4 regions of the Oryzomicrobium sp. genome follow, and region 2 is predicted to be linked to each of the others. Evidence: predicted binding sites of a transcription regulator. Region 2 holds the regulator's gene; each other region holds the start of a gene.
What was found. Region 2 encodes sigma-54, which starts transcription at its own class of promoters, with help from an activator protein. Its sites were predicted from a motif close to TGGCACGCTTNCTGCTNA; they were not measured.
Positions count from the first base shown of each region.

Region 1 (4,043 bases), on a different contig from region 2:
TCTGCCCTGCCAGCGGAGGGGGCCATGGCCCACCTGATTTTTACGAGAAGCCCGGTTGCGGTGGCAATGCTCGGCAGCGGGCGGCCTTGGCCGCCGCAGGCCATACCCTGGAGGTGCGCGATCTGCTCGCCGCGTCCTGGACGCCGGCCTCCCCGGCCCCCTTTCTTCCTGGCTTGCCGGTGACGGCCTGGTTCAACCCGGCTGCGCCGTAGGCCGCGTCTACAGCCGCTTCACCGGGATGCGGTGCTTCTTCAAGGCGTAGCCGATCTGGCGCGGGGTGAGGTTGAGCAGGCGGGCCGCCTTGGCCTGGACCCAGCCGCATTTTTCCATGGCCGCCACCAGTTGTTCCCGTTCGGGTATGCCGGCAATGCCACCGTCGCCGGCCGGGGGGAATTCCCCGTCGTCGCGGTCGTCGCCGTTCTTGGGCGCGGCGGGGTGATGGCGTGGCGGCATGGCAATGGGAAAGGTCGGTGGCGCCGATGGTTGCCCGGCGGAATGGGGAGGCGCCACGAAGGAGCCGCCCGGAGTGCAGCGGTTCTGCTCGGCGTTGAGCAGCATCGACGAAAAGCACTGGCCCTTGAAGCAGCGCAGGTCGTCGGCGCGGATGTGATCGCTCCGGGTCATGGTGGCGGCCCGCTCGATGCAGTTCTGCAGTTCGCGCACGTTGCCCGGCCAGTTGCAGTGCAGCAGCAAATCCATGGCCTCGGCCTCAAGGGCCACGGCCCGGTCGTTGTCCTTGTTGAAGCGGGCGAGGAAGTGCTCCACCAGTAGCGGGATGTCGTCCTTGCGTTCGCGCAGGGCCGGCAGGAACAGGGTCACCACGTTGAGGCGGAAGTACAGGTCGGCGCGAAATTCGCCCTTTTGTACCATTTCCTCCAGGTTGCGGTTGGTGGCGGCCACCAGGCGGAAATCGGCCTTTAGGGTCTTGTTGCCGCCCACCCGCTCGAACTCGTGCTCTTGCAGCACCCGCAGCAGCTTGGCCTGGAAGGTGGGCGTGATGTCGCCGATCTCGTCGAGGAACAGGGTGCCGCCCTCGGCCAACTCGAAGCGCCCCTTGCGCTCGCTGGTGGCGCCGGTGAAGGCGCCCTTCTCGTGGCCGAACAGTTCGGATTCAAGCAGGGTTTCCGGCAGGGCGGCGCAGTTCACCTTGACGAAGGGGCTCTTGGCCCGGGGCGACAGGTAGTGGATGGCGTGGGCGATGGCCTCCTTGCCGGTGCCCGATTCGCCTCTCAGCAGCACTGTGGCGTGGCCCGGTGCGGCCTGGTGCACGTCGGCCAGCACCTCCTGCATGCGCTTCGACATGCCCACCACGTTGTCCACGCGGTAGCGGCCCTTCAACTGGGTCTTGAGCCGGCGCGTTTCCTGGCGGTGGGCTTCCCGCTCCTCGGCGATCTTGCGGTGCAACCGCCAGGACTGGCCGAGCAGGTTGGCCACCAGGGTGAGGATGCGCACGTCGCGTTCGTAGCGCACCGGCCGGTTGTCTTCCGGCGGCCGGTCCACCGACAGCAGGCCGATGGCCCTGCGCCCGTCGCGGATGGGCACCGCCAGCAGGGCGACCCCGTCGCGGCCTTGCCGGTCCTGGCCGACGAACAGGGGTTCCCGGGCGATGTCGGGCACCACCACCGGCGAGTTGCTCTTGAGCACCTGGCCGAACAGGCCCTGGTCGGCGTCCAGCACCGCGGGCGAGCCGGCGAATACGGCACCGGTGGCGCCGAAGACGTGCAGGCGACCGTCGCCCTGGACCAGGGCGATCAGGCCGTGGCGCATGCCCAGGTGGGCGGTGAGCACTGCCAGCAGTTGGCGGGCCCCGGTGTGGAAATCGAGGGGGGCGGTGAGGATCTTGCTGATCTCGTAGATGGTGACCAGCTCCCGGTCCGCCACCCGCTCCCGGGCTGCGTCCCCTGATGCGGGCAGGGTGTTGTCGATCGACATGGTTCAACCTCCCTGGGCGGGAGCCGTCCGCCGGACGCGGGGGCGTTGTCGGCTTTGCGACGGTTCCGGGTGTTAGTTCCATGTTGCTACGCACAAAACATGCCGTGATGCCGGAGTGCCCGTGAGCAGGGGCCGAGGGGGGCGATGGGGCATATCCCCCGCACCATCAAGGTGTGTCGGGTTTGCGACACGGGCTTACGGGGCACCGTAGCGGGGCGTTTGGAAAATGCTGCACTGAAACAAAGGCTTGCCTGGAATGGCGGGCGCTGGCATGGAAGCTGCGTTGAGCCCCCTGTCCGATGAATCGCTGTAGGGGAGCCGACATGAGCGCGCTGAAGGAAACCATTGCCGCCGTCTTCGACGAGCCGGCCTGCGCCCACAATCGCGCCAAGGACGACAAGGCGCGCAAGGCCGGCTGCAAGAAGCCCCTGGCGCCCGGGGCGGCGGCCGGCGGCTGCGCTTTCGACGGGGCCAAGATCGCCCTGCAGCCGGTCACCGACGTGGCCCATCTGGTGCATGGCCCGATCGCCTGCGAGGGCAATTCCTGGGATTCGCGCCACGTCCATTCGAGCGATTCCCTGCGCTACCGCACAGCTTTCACCACCGACCTGAACGAATTCGACGTCATCTACGGCGGCGAGAAGCGCCTCTACCGGGCCATCGAGGAGATCGTCGCCAAGTACCGGCCGCCGGCGGTGTTCGTCTACCAGACTTGCGTGCCGGCCCTGATCGGCGACGACGTCGCCGCCGTGTGCAAAGCCGCCAGCGCCCGTCTCGGCCTGCCGGTGATTCCCATCGAGGCGCCGGGCTTCGCCGGCAGCAAGAACCTGGGCAACAAGCTGGGCGGCGAGGCCCTGCTCGACCAGGTGGTGGGTACCCGGGAGCCGGAGCGCACTACAGCTACCGACATCAACGTTATCGGCGAATACAACGTGGTGGGCGAGTTCTGGCAGGTGAAGCCCCTCTTCGACGAGCTGGGCATACGCGTCCTGGCCACCTTCACCGGCGATTCCCGCTACCACGATCTGGCCTGCTCGCACCGGGCCAGGGCGGCGATCATGCTGTGCTCCCAGGCCCTCATCAACGTCGCCCGCAAGATGGAGGAGCGCTACGGCATTCCCTTCTTCGAGGGCAGCTTCTACGGCATCGGCGACACTTCCGATGCCCTGCGCCGGATTTCCCGGCTGCTGGTGGAACGGGGCGGCCCGGCGGACCTGCCGGAGCGCGCCGAGACGCTCATCGCCCGGGAGGAGGCCCGTGCCTGGGCGCGGCTAGAGCCCTTCAAGGCGCGCTTGCAGGGCAAACGGGTACTGCTGTTCACCGGCGGGGTGAAGTCCTGGTCCCTGGTGGCGGCGTTGCAAGAGGTTGGGTTGGAGATCGTCGGCACCTCGATGCGCAAGAGCACCGCCAGCGACCGGCAGAAGGTGATCGAGATCATGGGGGGCGACGCCCACGTCTTCGACGAGCTGCCGCCCCGGGAGATGTACCGCCAGCTCAAGGAGGCCCGGGCCGACGTGATGCTTTCCGGCGGCCGTTCCCAGTTCGTCGCCCTGAAGGCCAAGGTGCCTTGGGTCGAGATCAACCAGGAACGCCACCACCCCTACGCCGGCTACGACGGCATGGTGAATCTGGTGGCCCAGATCGACCGGGCCTTGCACAACCCGATCTGGGCCCAGCTGCGCCAGCCGGCACCCTGGGAGTCGGCGGACTGGCTGGATGGTTGGGGCGGGGAAGACCGCGCCGCGTCCTGTGGTCGCGGGAGTGCCGGCGCCGCTGCCGGGGAGATGCGCCATGGCTGAGATCGTCGTCAGCAAGAAAGCCTGCACCGTCAATCCGCTCAAGATGAGCGCCCCCATCGGCGCCGCCCTGGCCTTTCTCGGCATGGAGCGCAGCCTGCCCCTGGTGCATGGCGCCCAGGGCTGTACCGCCTTCGGCCTGGTGCTGTTCGTGCGCCACTTCCGCGAGACGATTCCGTTGCAGACCACGGCCATGAACGAGGTCACCACCATCCTGGGCGGCTACGACAACATCGAGCAGGCCCTGGTGAACATCCACAAGCGCGCCAACCCAGGGCTGATCGGTCTGGTGTCCACCGGCCTGACCGAGACCAA
Region 1 is NZ_DAISLS010000003.1:179,531-183,573, reverse strand. It holds gene nifA (nif-specific transcriptional activator NifA) at 220-1,932, opposite strand; gene nifE (nitrogenase iron-molybdenum cofactor biosynthesis protein NifE) at 2,256-3,731, shown strand; gene nifN (nitrogenase iron-molybdenum cofactor biosynthesis protein NifN) at 3,724-4,043, shown strand, end outside.
Region 1: nifE (nitrogenase iron-molybdenum cofactor biosynthesis protein NifE) is a predicted target of sigma-54. The motif match lies at 2,200-2,217, and genes of this name have one in related genera.

Region 2 (4,043 bases):
CCAGGCCGTCGGCGATGATGATCGCCGGCGGGTGGGCGGCGATCAGGTCGTCCACCTGCTGCTTGAGGCGCTGGGGAGCGACCCGCAGGGACCATTCCCGCTCGGCCACGCCGAACACCTGGAGGCGCTCGGGGTGGATCAGGTTGAGGTGGCCGACCACGTCGGCCCCGTAGTTGCCCCGCTCCTTGAGTTCCAGATGACGTTTGGCGCCGTTGGCGGCGACCCAGGTCAGGTCGAGCTTGTCGCGGTGGTCCTCAAACAGCTGCGCGATGCTGATCTGGCGCATGGGGTGCCCCGTGGATGAAGAGGTCGCGCAGGATGGTGGCGTCGCCGCCGCTGGCGAGCTGTTCGCGGAAGCCGCGATCGGAGAAGCGCTGGGCCAGTTCGGACAGGATTTGCAGGTGCTGCTCGGTGGCCTGTTCCGGCACCAGGAGCACGAACACCAGGCTCACCGGCTTGCCGTCGGGAGCGTCGAAAGGCACCGGCGCGGCCAGGCGCAGGAAGGCGCCGACGGCTTCCTTGAGACCCTTGATGCGGCCGTGGGGAATGGCGACGCCCTGACCCAGCCCGGTGGAACCGAGCTTTTCCCGGGCGAACAAGCTGTCGAAGACCGTGGCGCGGGCAATGCCGTTGCGGTTTTCGAAGAGAATGCCGGCCTGTTCGAAGACCCGCTTCTTGCTGGTCGCTTCCAGGTCTAGGACGACGTTTTCGAGAGGAAGGAGTTTGGCGATGAGCTCCATCGGACGATCCACGGAGACGTTGAACGGGCCAGCCTTGAATGCACGGTGCCACCGGTGTGGCGATGGGATTCGGAGCGGGCCGGGAGGAAATCGGGCCGGGGTCTCGGAGACTAAGGGCGAAACGTGGCCGGGAGGATACAGGATTTCCGGTCGTTGCGCTGACGGGGGCTGCGCCCCGGGCAGCGAGGGTCGAGGGGCCCGTGAGGGGAACAGTCGGCGGGCCCCCGCGGGGCCCGGCCGATCCGTTGGTTAGATCACTCGGCGACGGGGATGTTCTTCTCGTCCCGGTGGTGATCCTGGATTTTTTGCTTGTGCTTGATGACTTGGCGGTCCAGCTTGTCGATCAGGCTGTCGATGGCGGCGTACAGGTCGGAATCCTCGCTCTCGACGAAGATGTCCTTGCCGCGCACGTGGACGGTCACTTCGGCCTTTTGCTTCAGCTTCTCGACCGAGAGAATCACGCTTACGTCGATCACGTTGTCGAAGTGACGGATGACGCGGTCCAGTTTGCCGGTCACGTATTCACGGATCGCCGGAGTGACTTCCAGGTGATGCCCACTGATCTGCAGATTCATGGTTCTACTCCTTTAGAGGGACTTGCGGAGATTGGCAGCTGGAATGCCCATCCCCTCCCGGTATTTTGCTATCGTCCGGCGGGCGACGACAATGCCCTGCTGGCCGAGGATGTCAGCAATCTGGTTGTCCGAGAGAGGCTTCTTGGCGTTTTCCGAGCCCACCAGCTGCTTGATGAGGGCGCGGATGGCGGTGGCCGAACAGGCTCCGCCGGTATCGGTGGCCACGTGGCTGCCGAAAAAATACTTCAGTTCGAAGATACCCCGGGGTGAGGCCATGTACTTCTGGGTGGTCACCCGGGACACGGTGGATTCGTGCAGGTCGAGGATGTCGGCGATCTCGCGCAGCACCAGGGGGCGCATCGCCACCTCGCCGTGGTCGAAGAAGGCGCGCTGCCGGTCCACGATGGCCTGGGAGACGCGCAGGATGGTGTCAAAGCGCTGCTGCACGTTCTTGATCAGCCAGCGGGCCTCCTGCAACTGGCCGGACATGCCGCCGCTCTCGCCGCGGGTGCGGTGCTTTTGCAGCAGGTCGGCGTAGAGCCGGTTGACCCGCAGGCGAGGGAAGGCGTCTGGGTTGATGCTCGCTACCCACTGATTGCGCACCTTGCGCACGATCACGTCGGGGATGATGTAGCGGGTTTCCAGGGGCGCGTAGCGGGCTCCCGGGCGCGGGTCCAGGCCCATGATCATGGCCTGCACCGCCTTCAGCGTCTCGTCGTCGCAGCCGAGCTGGCGCTTGAGCCGGGTGAAGTCCCGGTTGGCGAGCAGGTCCAGGTGCTTTTCCGCCAGGGTCAGCGCCAGGTTGCGCACCGGGCCGGCGGGGCGGGCGCGCAGTTGCAGGGCCAGGCATTCCTGGGGACTGCGCGCGCCCACGCCGGTGGGGTCCAGGTTCTGCACGTGCTTGAGGGCGATCTCCAGTTCTTCCGGCTCGACCTCCAGCTCGTGGGGCAGGGCTTCGCCCAGTTCGTCCAGGGACTGGTCCAGGTAGCCGTCGTCGTCCAGGGCTTCGACGATGAAGCTGGCCAGGCTGCGGTCCCGGTCCGACAGGGAGGTCAGGCCCAACTGCCAGTTTAGGTGGTCCTTCAGACTGGTGACGGCGGCCTGGATGTCCTGGCCGTCGCCCTCGTCGTCCCCGTCGTTGTCGCGGCTGCCGCTGGGAAAGCTGCCCTCGGCGAACCAGCCGTCGTCCACGCCGGCGTCGCCACCCTCGGCGGTGTAGTCGCTGCCTTCACCGGATTCACTGGACTCGCCGTTCTCCCCGGATTCGCCCCGTTCCGCCTGGGCGTTGCCGTCGGCCGCCTGCTCGCCGCTGCTCAAGGCGTCGGCAAAGCCCGGCTCGGCGGGGCGGGCGGCGGGTTCGAAATCGTCCTCCCGCTCCAGCAGGGGGTTTTCCAGCAGGTATTGCTCGATTTCCTGGTTGAGCTCGAGGGTCGACAGCTGCAGCAGCTTGATCGACTGCTGCAACTGGGGCGTGAGCGCCAGGTGCTGCGAGAGCTTGAGCTGGAGGCTGGGTTTCATCGGCAGCGGCAACCGGCTGCTGCCTCATGGGGCGGCGCGGCGGCGGGGCGGTGGAGCATGGGCATGGAGCGGGTCGCGGTCACAGGCGGAAATGCTCGCCCAGGTAAACCTTGCGCACGTCGTCGTTGTGCACGATCTCGTCCGGGCGACCGGCGGCCAGCACGCGGCCCTCGTTGATGATGTAGGCCCGGTCGCAGATACCCAGGGTTTCGCGCACGTTGTGGTCGGTGATCAGCACGCCGATGCCGCGGGCCTTGAGGAAGCGGATGATCTTCTGGATTTCCAGTACGGCGATCGGGTCCACCCCGGCGAAGGGCTCGTCGAGCAGCACGAAGCGTGGATTGGTGGCCAGGGCCCGGGCGATCTCGACCCGGCGCCGCTCGCCGCCGGACAGGGCCACCGCCAGGGTGCCGCGCAGGTGGCCGATGTGCAGCTCGTCGAGCAGGGATTCGAGGCGGTTCTTCACCTCGTCCTCGGGCAGGTTCTGCAGTTCGAGCACGGCCTGGATGTTCTCGGCCACGTTCAGCTTGCGGAACACCGACGCTTCTTGGGGCAGGTACGAAAGGCCTTGATGGGCACGCTGGTGGATCGGCTGGTGGGTCAGCCGGGCCTCGTCCAGGTAGACCTCGCCGCCGTCGGCGGCCACCAGGCCCACCACCATGTAGAAACAGGTGGTCTTGCCCGCGCCGTTGGGGCCGAGCAGGCCGACCACCTCGCCGCTGGCCACGTCGAACGACACGTCGTGGACCACGGTGCGCTTCTTGTAGCGCTTTTGCAGGTTGTGGGCAGATAGGCGGCTCTGGCTGGCCGGCGCCGGCTGGGCCGGGGCGGTGGAGGTGAGGGTGGCGGCGTTCATGCGGTCATTCGTCATCGAGGCCGCGCACGACGCGGCGGATGATCTCCATGGAAAAACCCCGCTGGGCGAGGAAACGCATCTGTTTGGCCCGTTCCGCCGCATCCGCGGCGGGGGTGCCGAATTTCTTCTGCCAGACCGACTTGGCCCGGGACGACTCGTCGTCGGCCTGGGCCAGGGCGGTGGCGATGGTGGCGTCGTCGACTCCGGCCGTCGCCAGCTCCTGGCGCAGCCGCTGGTTGCCGTAGCGGCCGGCGCGCACCGTCACGCGCATCTCGGCGTAGCGGTCGTCCGAGAGCAGCTTGCGGGCGGCCAGCTCGTCGAGCAGCCGGTCCAGTTCCTCGCGGCTTTCCGCGT
Region 2 is NZ_DAISLS010000004.1:16,912-20,954, reverse strand. It holds gene hprK (HPr(Ser) kinase/phosphatase) at 1-286, opposite strand, end outside; gene ptsN (PTS IIA-like nitrogen regulatory protein PtsN) at 255-740, opposite strand; gene hpf (ribosome hibernation-promoting factor, HPF/YfiA family) at 995-1,315, opposite strand; gene V7Z98_RS04335 (RNA polymerase factor sigma-54) at 1,328-2,833, opposite strand; gene lptB (LPS export ABC transporter ATP-binding protein) at 2,913-3,689, opposite strand; gene recX (recombination regulator RecX) at 3,694-4,043, opposite strand, start outside.

Region 3 (4,043 bases), on a different contig from region 2:
CTGGGCACCGCCGGCTGCCAGCAGCAGGGCGGCAGAAACGAGCAGGGACGCGGTTTTCATGGGGGCCTCGTTGCGCATGGGGCAAGTGTAGGGGCGTTGCCGGATGCGGGCAACCGTGAGCATGGGGCGGTCAATGGCAGGCCATGCAAATCGGGCCGTCATCGGGCGGGAATGACCAAAGAAAAAAGGGACGGGTTGCCCCGTCCCTTTCAGTGCTGCGGTCGCGCGACCTCTTAGATGGAGTAGTACAGCTCGAACTCCAGGGGGTGCACAGCCATGCGCAGCTTGGTCACTTCTTCCATCTTCAGGGCGATGTAGGCATCGATCCAGTCGTTGGAGAACACGCCACCGCGGGTCAGGAACTCGCGGTCCTGGTCCAGGGCTTCCAGAGCCTGGTCCAGGCTGTGGCAGACGGTCGGGATCTTGGCGTCTTCTTCCGGCGGCAGATCGTACAGGTTCTTGTCCGCGGGTTCGCCCGGGTGGATCTTGTTCTGGATGCCGTCCAGGCCGGCCATCAGCAGCGCGGCGAAGCACAGGTAGGGGTTGGCGCCCGGGTCCGGGAAGCGGGTTTCGATGCGGCGGGCCTTGGTGGAAGCCACGTGGGGCACGCGGATCGAGGCGGAGCGGTTCTTGGCGGAGTAGGCCAGCTTCACCGGGGCTTCGAAGTGGGGCACCAGGCGCTTGTAGGAGTTGATCAGCGGGTTGGTGATCGCGTTCAGGGCGCGGGCGTGCTTGATGATGCCGCCGATGTAGTACAGGGCCATTTCGGACAGGCCGGCGTAGCCGTTGCCGGCGAACAGGTTCTGGCCGTCCTTCCAGATGGACTGGTGCACGTGCATGCCGGAACCGTTGTCGCCAACGATGGGCTTGGGCATGAAGGTGGCGGTCTTGCCGTACTGGTAGGCCACGTTGTGGATCACGTACTTCTGGATCTGGGTCCAGTCGGCGCGCTTGACCAGGGTGGAGAACTTGGTGCCGATCTCGCACTGGCCGGCGGTGGCCACTTCGTGGTGGTGCACTTCCACGGGCACGCCCAGGGATTCCAGGGCCAGGCACATGGCGGCGCGGATGTCGTTGAGACGGTCGACTGGGGGAACCGGGAAGTAGCCGCCCTTCACCGCGGGACGGTGGCCGGCGTTGCCGCCTTCGGACTTGTCGTCGGAGGACCAGGGGGCCTCTTCGGAGGAAATCTTGCTGTAGGTGCCGGACATGTCGGTCTTCCACTCGATCGAGTCGAAGATGAAGAATTCGGGTTCCGGACCGAAGAAGGCGGTGTCGCCGATGCCGGAGGACTTCAGGTAAGCCTCGGCGCGCTTGGCGATGGAGCGGGGGTCGCGGTCGTAGCCCTTGCCGTCGGCGGGTTCCACCACGTCACAGGTCAGGACCAGGGTGGGCTCGTCGAAGAAGGGGTCGATGTAGGCGGTGTCGGCGTCCGGCATCAGCAGCATGTCGGAGGCCTGGATGCCCTTCCAACCGGCGATGGAGGAGCCGTCGAAGGCGTGGCCTTCCTCGAACTTGCTCTCATCGAAGTGGCTGATGGGCACGCCGACGTGCTGTTCCTTGCCACGGGTATCGGTAAAGCGGAAATCGACGAACTTGACGTCGTTTTCCTTGACCATCTTGATCACGTCCTGGGGGGTCGTCATGTGCAACATCTCCTAAGCAAGGTGCCGGTGCCCGGCAGAATTCAGGATTGCGGTAATTCGTTTGCGGACCGGATTGAGCAGGTTCCATGCCAGTCCGGCCGATAAACCCACGCCATTGTGCCATAACGGAATCCTGCTGCCGGGAGTAGCTGACTCCGCACAAAATCGGTGCGCCATTCGCCGTTTATGCACCAAATTGGTGCTCAAGCGGCAAGGGGCCGGATTCTGCCGTAAATTTGCACCAAATCGTATCGCGGAGGCCCGGCCCTCAGGCATCCTCCAATCTCGTCTACGCGCCTTCGCTTCACCTTCGCCTGGCCGCGCCACCCCGTTCCTCCATCCCGGCGACGCCGGGGGCGGGCGCCTGATTTATACTTGCTACCCCTTGTCCGGCCGCACCGCGCCCCCATCTGATCGGGACCCGCGCACCGCCGCGCAGGCGGCTCGACAATCCATCCACATCCACTGAGCACCGCGAGGTTTGCCATGGGGCGTTTGAACGAATTGCTGGCGCTGGCCAAGGCCCGCGCCGAGGACCAGAACCTGCCCTACGCCGGGGCCCTGACCCCGGCGGAAGCCTACGAGGTGTGGAAGCTCGCCCCCGGCGCCGTGCTCGTGGACGTGCGCACCAAGGCCGAGTGGGACTGGGTCGGGCGCGTGCCCGGCGCGGTGGAGATCGAGTGGAACCTGTACCCGGACGGGGGGCGCAACCCCCACTTCCTGGAGCGCCTCAAGCGCGAGGTGGACCGGGAGGCCCTGGTGCTGTTCCTGTGCCGCAGCGGCGGGCGTTCCAACGCCGCGGCCACGGCGGCGGCCCAGGCCGGCTACACCAGCGCCTGCAACATCCTGGAAGGGTTCGAGGGCGACAAGAGCGCCGACGGCCGGCGCAACACCGTAGGCGGCTGGCGCTTCGCCGGCCTGCCGTGGACCCAGAGCTGATCCGAGTTTCGAGAAGTGACCGATTCGATGCAAACCATTGCCTTCAACCCCTCCTTCGACCGTTACAACAGCCTGTCCGACGCCGAGTGCGAAGAGCGCATCCGCGCCGCCCGGGCCACGCTGGGCAAGAAGGCGGTGCTGCTCTGCCACCACTACCAGCGGGCCGACGTGTACCAGCACGCCGACCTGACCGGTGATTCCCTCAAGCTGTCGCGCCTGGCCGCCCAGGCCGAGAGCGACTACATCGTCTTCTGCGGCGTGCACTTCATGGCCGAGGTGGCGGACATCATGTCCAAGCCCAACCAGATCGCCATCCTGCCCGACCTGGCCGCCGGCTGTTCCATGGCCGACATGGCCAACCTGGCCAAGGTCACCCGGGCTTGGCGCGAGCTGGGCGAAGTGCTCGGCGAGGACCCGGCCAACCAGGTCACCCCGGTCACCTACATCAATTCGGCGGCCGACCTGAAAGCCTTCTGCGGCGAGCGCGGCGGTATCGTGTGCACCTCGTCGAACGCCCGTACCATCGCCGAATGGGCCTTCGCCCGCCGGCCCAAGGTGCTGTTCTTCCCTGATCAGCACCTGGGCCGCTGGACCGGTCACCAGCTGGGCATGCCGCTCACCGACATGGTGGTGTGGGACCCGGACCTGGAATACGGCGGCCTCACCCCGGAGCAGATCAAGAACGCCAAGATCCTGCTGTGGAAGGGCCACTGCTCGGTGCACCAGATGTTCCAGAAGAGCCACATCGACGCCTTCCGCGCCAAGCACCCGGACGGCATCGTCATCGCCCACCCGGAGTGCAACTTCGAGGTGTGCGCCGCCTCCGACCACGTCGGCTCCACCGAGCACATCGTCAAGACCATCAAGGAAGCGCCCAAGGGCACCCGCTGGCTGGTGGGCACCGAGCTCAACCTGGTGGAGCGCCTGGCCCGGGAAGTGGCGCCGGACGACAAGATCGTCCAGTTCATGGCCACCACCATCTGCATGTGCTCGACCATGCAGCGCATCGACCCCCAGCACTTGGCCTGGACCCTGGAAAACCTGGTGGAAGGCAAGGTGGTCAACCGCATTTCTGTGCCGGCCCACGAGGCCGAACTGGCACGCCTGGCCCTGGACCGCATGCTGGCGGTGTCCTGAGCCGCCGGCCCGCAGCGCTGCGATGAACGCCCACCGGCCGAATCCCTATGTTGCCGCGCCGGCCGCCGGCCGGGCCGCCCGCGCGCCCCTGCCGCCGATCTCGATCGCCACCTACAACATCCACAAGGGCTTCTCCCAGTTCAACCGGCGCCTGATGGTCCATGAACTGCGCCAGGAGCTGCGCGGCCTGGCGCCGGACATTCTGTTCCTGCAAGAAGTGCAGGGCCAGCACCGCCACCACGAGGAGCGCCACGATGGCTGGCCCGAGGCGCCCCAGCACGAGTTCCTGGCCGAGGACGTGTGGCAGGAGTCGGCCTACGG
Region 3 is NZ_DAISLS010000007.1:48,598-52,640, reverse strand. It holds gene V7Z98_RS07830 (DUF4124 domain-containing protein) at 1-60, opposite strand, end outside; gene glnA (type I glutamate--ammonia ligase) at 234-1,646, opposite strand; gene V7Z98_RS07820 (rhodanese-like domain-containing protein) at 2,133-2,585, shown strand; gene nadA (quinolinate synthase NadA) at 2,613-3,722, shown strand; gene V7Z98_RS07810 (endonuclease/exonuclease/phosphatase family protein) at 3,745-4,043, shown strand, end outside.
Region 3: glnA (type I glutamate--ammonia ligase) is a predicted target of sigma-54. The motif match lies at 1,721-1,738, and genes of this name have one in related genera.

Region 4 (4,043 bases), on a different contig from region 2:
CTGATCTGGTCGCCCTTGAGGCGCTCCGGGTAGCCGCTGCCGTCGATCTTCTCGTGGTGGTGCAGGCACACGTCCAGGGCCACGTCGCTCACCCCGCTGCCGGCCAGCAGCATGGCGTGGCCTTCGGCCGGATGGCTCTTCACCGCTAGGAACTCGGCGTCGGTGAGCTTGCCCGGCTTGTTGAGAATGGCCGGGTCGATGGCCATCTTGCCCAGGTCGTGGAGCAGGCCGGCCATGCCGGCTTCGCGCACTTCGGGTTCGCTCAGGCCCAGTTCCCGGGCCAGGGCGATCATCAGGGCACAGACCGCCACCGAGTGCATGTAGGTGTAGTCGTCGGCAGTCTTGAGTCGGGCCAGGCTGATCAGGGCGCCGGGGTTGCGCAGCACCGAATTGGAAATCTCGTCTACCAGGGGCTGGGCGTTGGCCGCGTCCAGGGCCTTGCCCATGCGCGCTTCCTGGAACATGGAGGTGACCGCCTGGCGCGACTTGGCGCAGATGCGGGCGGCCCGTTCCAGCTCCATGGACATGGAGACCTTTTCGATAGCCGGCGCGGGCTCGCTGCCGGCGGCGCGCAGCAGCTCGCGCTCCACCGCGGCGTCGGATTCCTCCTTGGCCTGGCCTTCGGCCACGTCGAAGCCTTTGGTGGTGTCGATCCACACCTCGCGGATGCTGCTGTCGAGAATGCGCTGGATGTCTTCCGGGTCTTCGAGCAGGAAGGCGGAGCGCCAGAACGGGTGCTCCATCCAGGAACCGCAGAGTTCGTGCAGGTGCATGCCGACCCGCAGATGGTCGACCGAGATTCGCTTGAGCATGCGCGTATCTGAAATGGGTAGGCTGCCTAGTTTATAGGCACGTGCCGGAACGGACCAAAGAAATACGCCACGCTCCCCCTGTCTGGACCGGCCAGCCCAGGCTCGGCCGGCCGAAACGATGACGGGGAGCCGAAGCTCCCCGTCGCGGTCGGTCCCGGCTGGCGCCGGAACCGGGCCTTGCTTGCCCTGCTTTACAGCCCGGCGGCGGCGCGCAGGATCTGCGCCTTGTCGGTGGCTTCCCAGGTGAATTCCGGCTCGTCCCGGCCGAAGTGGCCGTAGGCGGCGGTCTTCTGGTAGATCGGGCGCAGCAGGTCGAGCATCTGCACGATGCCCTTGGGGCGCAGATCGAAGTGGGCGCGCACCAGTTCGGTCAGCTTCTCGTTGGTTACCTTGCCGGTACCGAAGGTCTCGACCATGATCGAGGTCGGCTGGGCCACGCCGATGGCGTAGGACACCTGCACCAGGCACTTGCTGGCCAGGCCGGCGGCGACGATGTTCTTGGCCACGTAGCGGCCGGCATAGGCAGCGGAACGGTCCACCTTGGAGGGGTCCTTGCCGGAGAAGGCGCCACCGCCGTGGGGGGCGGCACCGCCGTAGGTGTCGACGATGATCTTGCGCCCGGTCAGGCCGCAGTCGCCTTGCGGGCCGCCGATGACGAAGCGGCCGGTGGGGTTCACCAGGTACTTGATCTCGCCCTTGATCAGCTCCTTGGGCAGCACGGGCTTGATCACGTCCTCGATCACCGCCTCGCGCAGGCTGTCCAGGGGGATGTCCGGAGAGTGCTGGGTGGACAGCACCACGGTGTCGATGGCCACCGGCTTGCCGTCCTCGTAGCGGATGGTGACCTGGGACTTGGCGTCCGGGCGCAGCCAGGGCAGGCGGCCGTCGCGGCGCAGCAGGGACTGGCGTTCCACCAGACGGTGGGACAGGTAGATCGGCAGGGGCATCAGGGACGGGGTTTCGTCACAGGCGTAGCCGAACATCAGGCCCTGGTCGCCGGCGCCCTGGTCCAGGCCGTCGTCGTGGGCCTTGTCCACGCCCTGGGCGATGTCCGGGCTCTGCTTGTCGTAGGCCACCAGCACGGCGCAGCCCTTGTAGTCGATGCCGTACTCGGTGTTGTCGTAGCCGATGCGGCGGATGGTGTCCCGGGCCACCTGGATGTAGTCCACGTTGGCGTGGGTGGTGATCTCGCCGGCCAGCACCACCAGGCCGGTGTTGCACAGGGTCTCGGCGGCGACGCGGGCCTTGGGGTCCTGGGTCAGGATGGCGTCCAGGATGGCGTCGGAAATCTGGTCCGCGACTTTGTCGGGATGGCCTTCGGAGACGGACTCCGAAGTGAAGAAGTAGTTGTTCGACATGAGTGGTGCACGCTCCAAAAACAAAATCCCCGGATTGTTGCCGGCGTACCGGCTCCGGGGATGCGAGCGGTGACGCTTTAGCAGTATTTGTCGCCGGTTTTTCATGGCCGGCGCCGCCCTGCAAGTTGTCCGTTTAACTCGGCGGTCCGATAATTCTCGCTTTTTGGCCGGACCCGGTCAAGCCGACGGGCACTAAAGACCCTATTCATGTCCCTGATTTACCGCCTTATTTTCAAAGGAATCGCCCGGCTGCCCCTGCCGCTGCTGCATGGCGCCGGCGCCATGCTCGGGCGGCTGGCCTACCGTTTCGCCCCCCGCGTCCGGGAGCAGGCCCGGGCCAACCTTGCCCTGGCCCTGGGGGTTGCCGAGGCCGACCGGCTGCTGCCGGAGGCGATGGCTGAGTCCGGCAAGGGCGCCCTGGAGTTGCCCTCCACCTGGCTGTCCTCCCTGGAGGCGGTGACCGACCGGGTCAAGCGGGTGAGCGGCTGGGAACACGTGGCCGAAGCCCAGGCCCGGGGCAAGGGAGTGATCTTCCTCACGCCCCACCTGGGCTGCTTCGAGATCGCCGCCCAGTACCTGGCCCGCCACGCCCACGGGGTGCCGATCACGGTGCTGTATCGGGAGCCCAAGCAGGCCTGGATGAAGGAATTCCTCCTGGCCGGCCGGGTGCGCGGCGACCGGATGCGGGTGGCCGCCGCCGATCTGGCCGGGGTGCGCACCCTGATCCGCGCTCTGAAGCACAAGGAAATGGTCGGCCTGCTGCCCGACCAGGCCCCCGGCGCCGGCCAGGGCGAGTGGCTGCCCTTCTTCGGCCGCCCCGCCTACACCATGACCCTGGCGGCCCGGCTCACCGAGACCGGCGCTGCCACCCTGTTCGTGTACATGGAGCGCCTGCCGGGCGGCGAGGGTTACCACTACCACATCCGCCCGCCGCTCACGCCCCTGGAAGGCGATACCGTGGCCCGCGCCGCCCAGATCAACCGGGAGGTGGAGGCCATGATCCGGGAATGCCCGACCCAGTACCTGTGGGCCTACAACCGCTACAAGCAGCCGTCCGGCGCACCGCCGGCGCCGAACGCCGATGCCGCTGCATCCATGAACACTCCGCCGACCTCAGCATGAGCAAATTCTTCACTTACATCGCCCTGGGCCTGCTCTGGCTGCTGCACTGGCTGCCCCTGCCGGCCTTTGTCGCCATCGGCCGCGGGCTGGGCAGCCTGTTCTACTGGCTGGCCGCGCCGCGCCGCAAGGTCGTGCTGACCAACCTCAAGCTGTGCTTTCCCCACCTGTCCGACGCCGAACGGGTGCGCCTGGCCAAGGACCACTTCGCCATGGTGGCGCGCAGCTTCCTCGAGCGCAGCATCCTGTGGTTCGCCCCCGAGGCGCGCATCCGCCGCCTGGTGCGCTTCAAGAACCAGGAGCGCTTCGACGCCCTGGTCGGCCAGCCGGTGATTCTGCTCGCCCCCCACTTCGTCGGCCTGGACTGGGGCGGCGCGCGCATCGCCATGAGCTACGACTGCGCCAGCATGTACGCCCACCAGAAGAACCCGATCCTGGACAAGTGGCTGCTGCACGGTCGCACCCGCTTTGGCGACCAGCAACTGCTGTCGCGCCAGGACGGGGTGCGCGGCATCGCCCGGGCGCTCAAGGCGCACCGGCCGTTCTACTACCTGCCGGACATGGACTACGGCCCCCGGGATTCGATCTTCGTGCCCTTCTTCGGCGTCCAGGCGGCCACCATCTCCGGCCTGCCCCGGCTGGCCACCCTGGGCCGGGCAACGGTGCTGCCGGTGGTCACCCGGGCCCTGCCCGACGGCGCCGGCTACGAGGTGGAGTTCGGCGAGCCGTGGACCGACTACCCCACCGACGACCT
Region 4 is NZ_DAISLS010000008.1:193,385-197,427, reverse strand. It holds gene V7Z98_RS09560 (HD-GYP domain-containing protein) at 1-812, opposite strand, end outside; gene metK (methionine adenosyltransferase) at 1,004-2,170, opposite strand; partial or broken gene V7Z98_RS09550 (lysophospholipid acyltransferase family protein) at 2,375-3,292, shown strand; gene V7Z98_RS09545 (LpxL/LpxP family acyltransferase) at 3,289-4,043, shown strand, end outside.
Region 4: metK (methionine adenosyltransferase) is a predicted target of sigma-54. The motif match lies at 2,248-2,265, and genes of this name have one in related genera.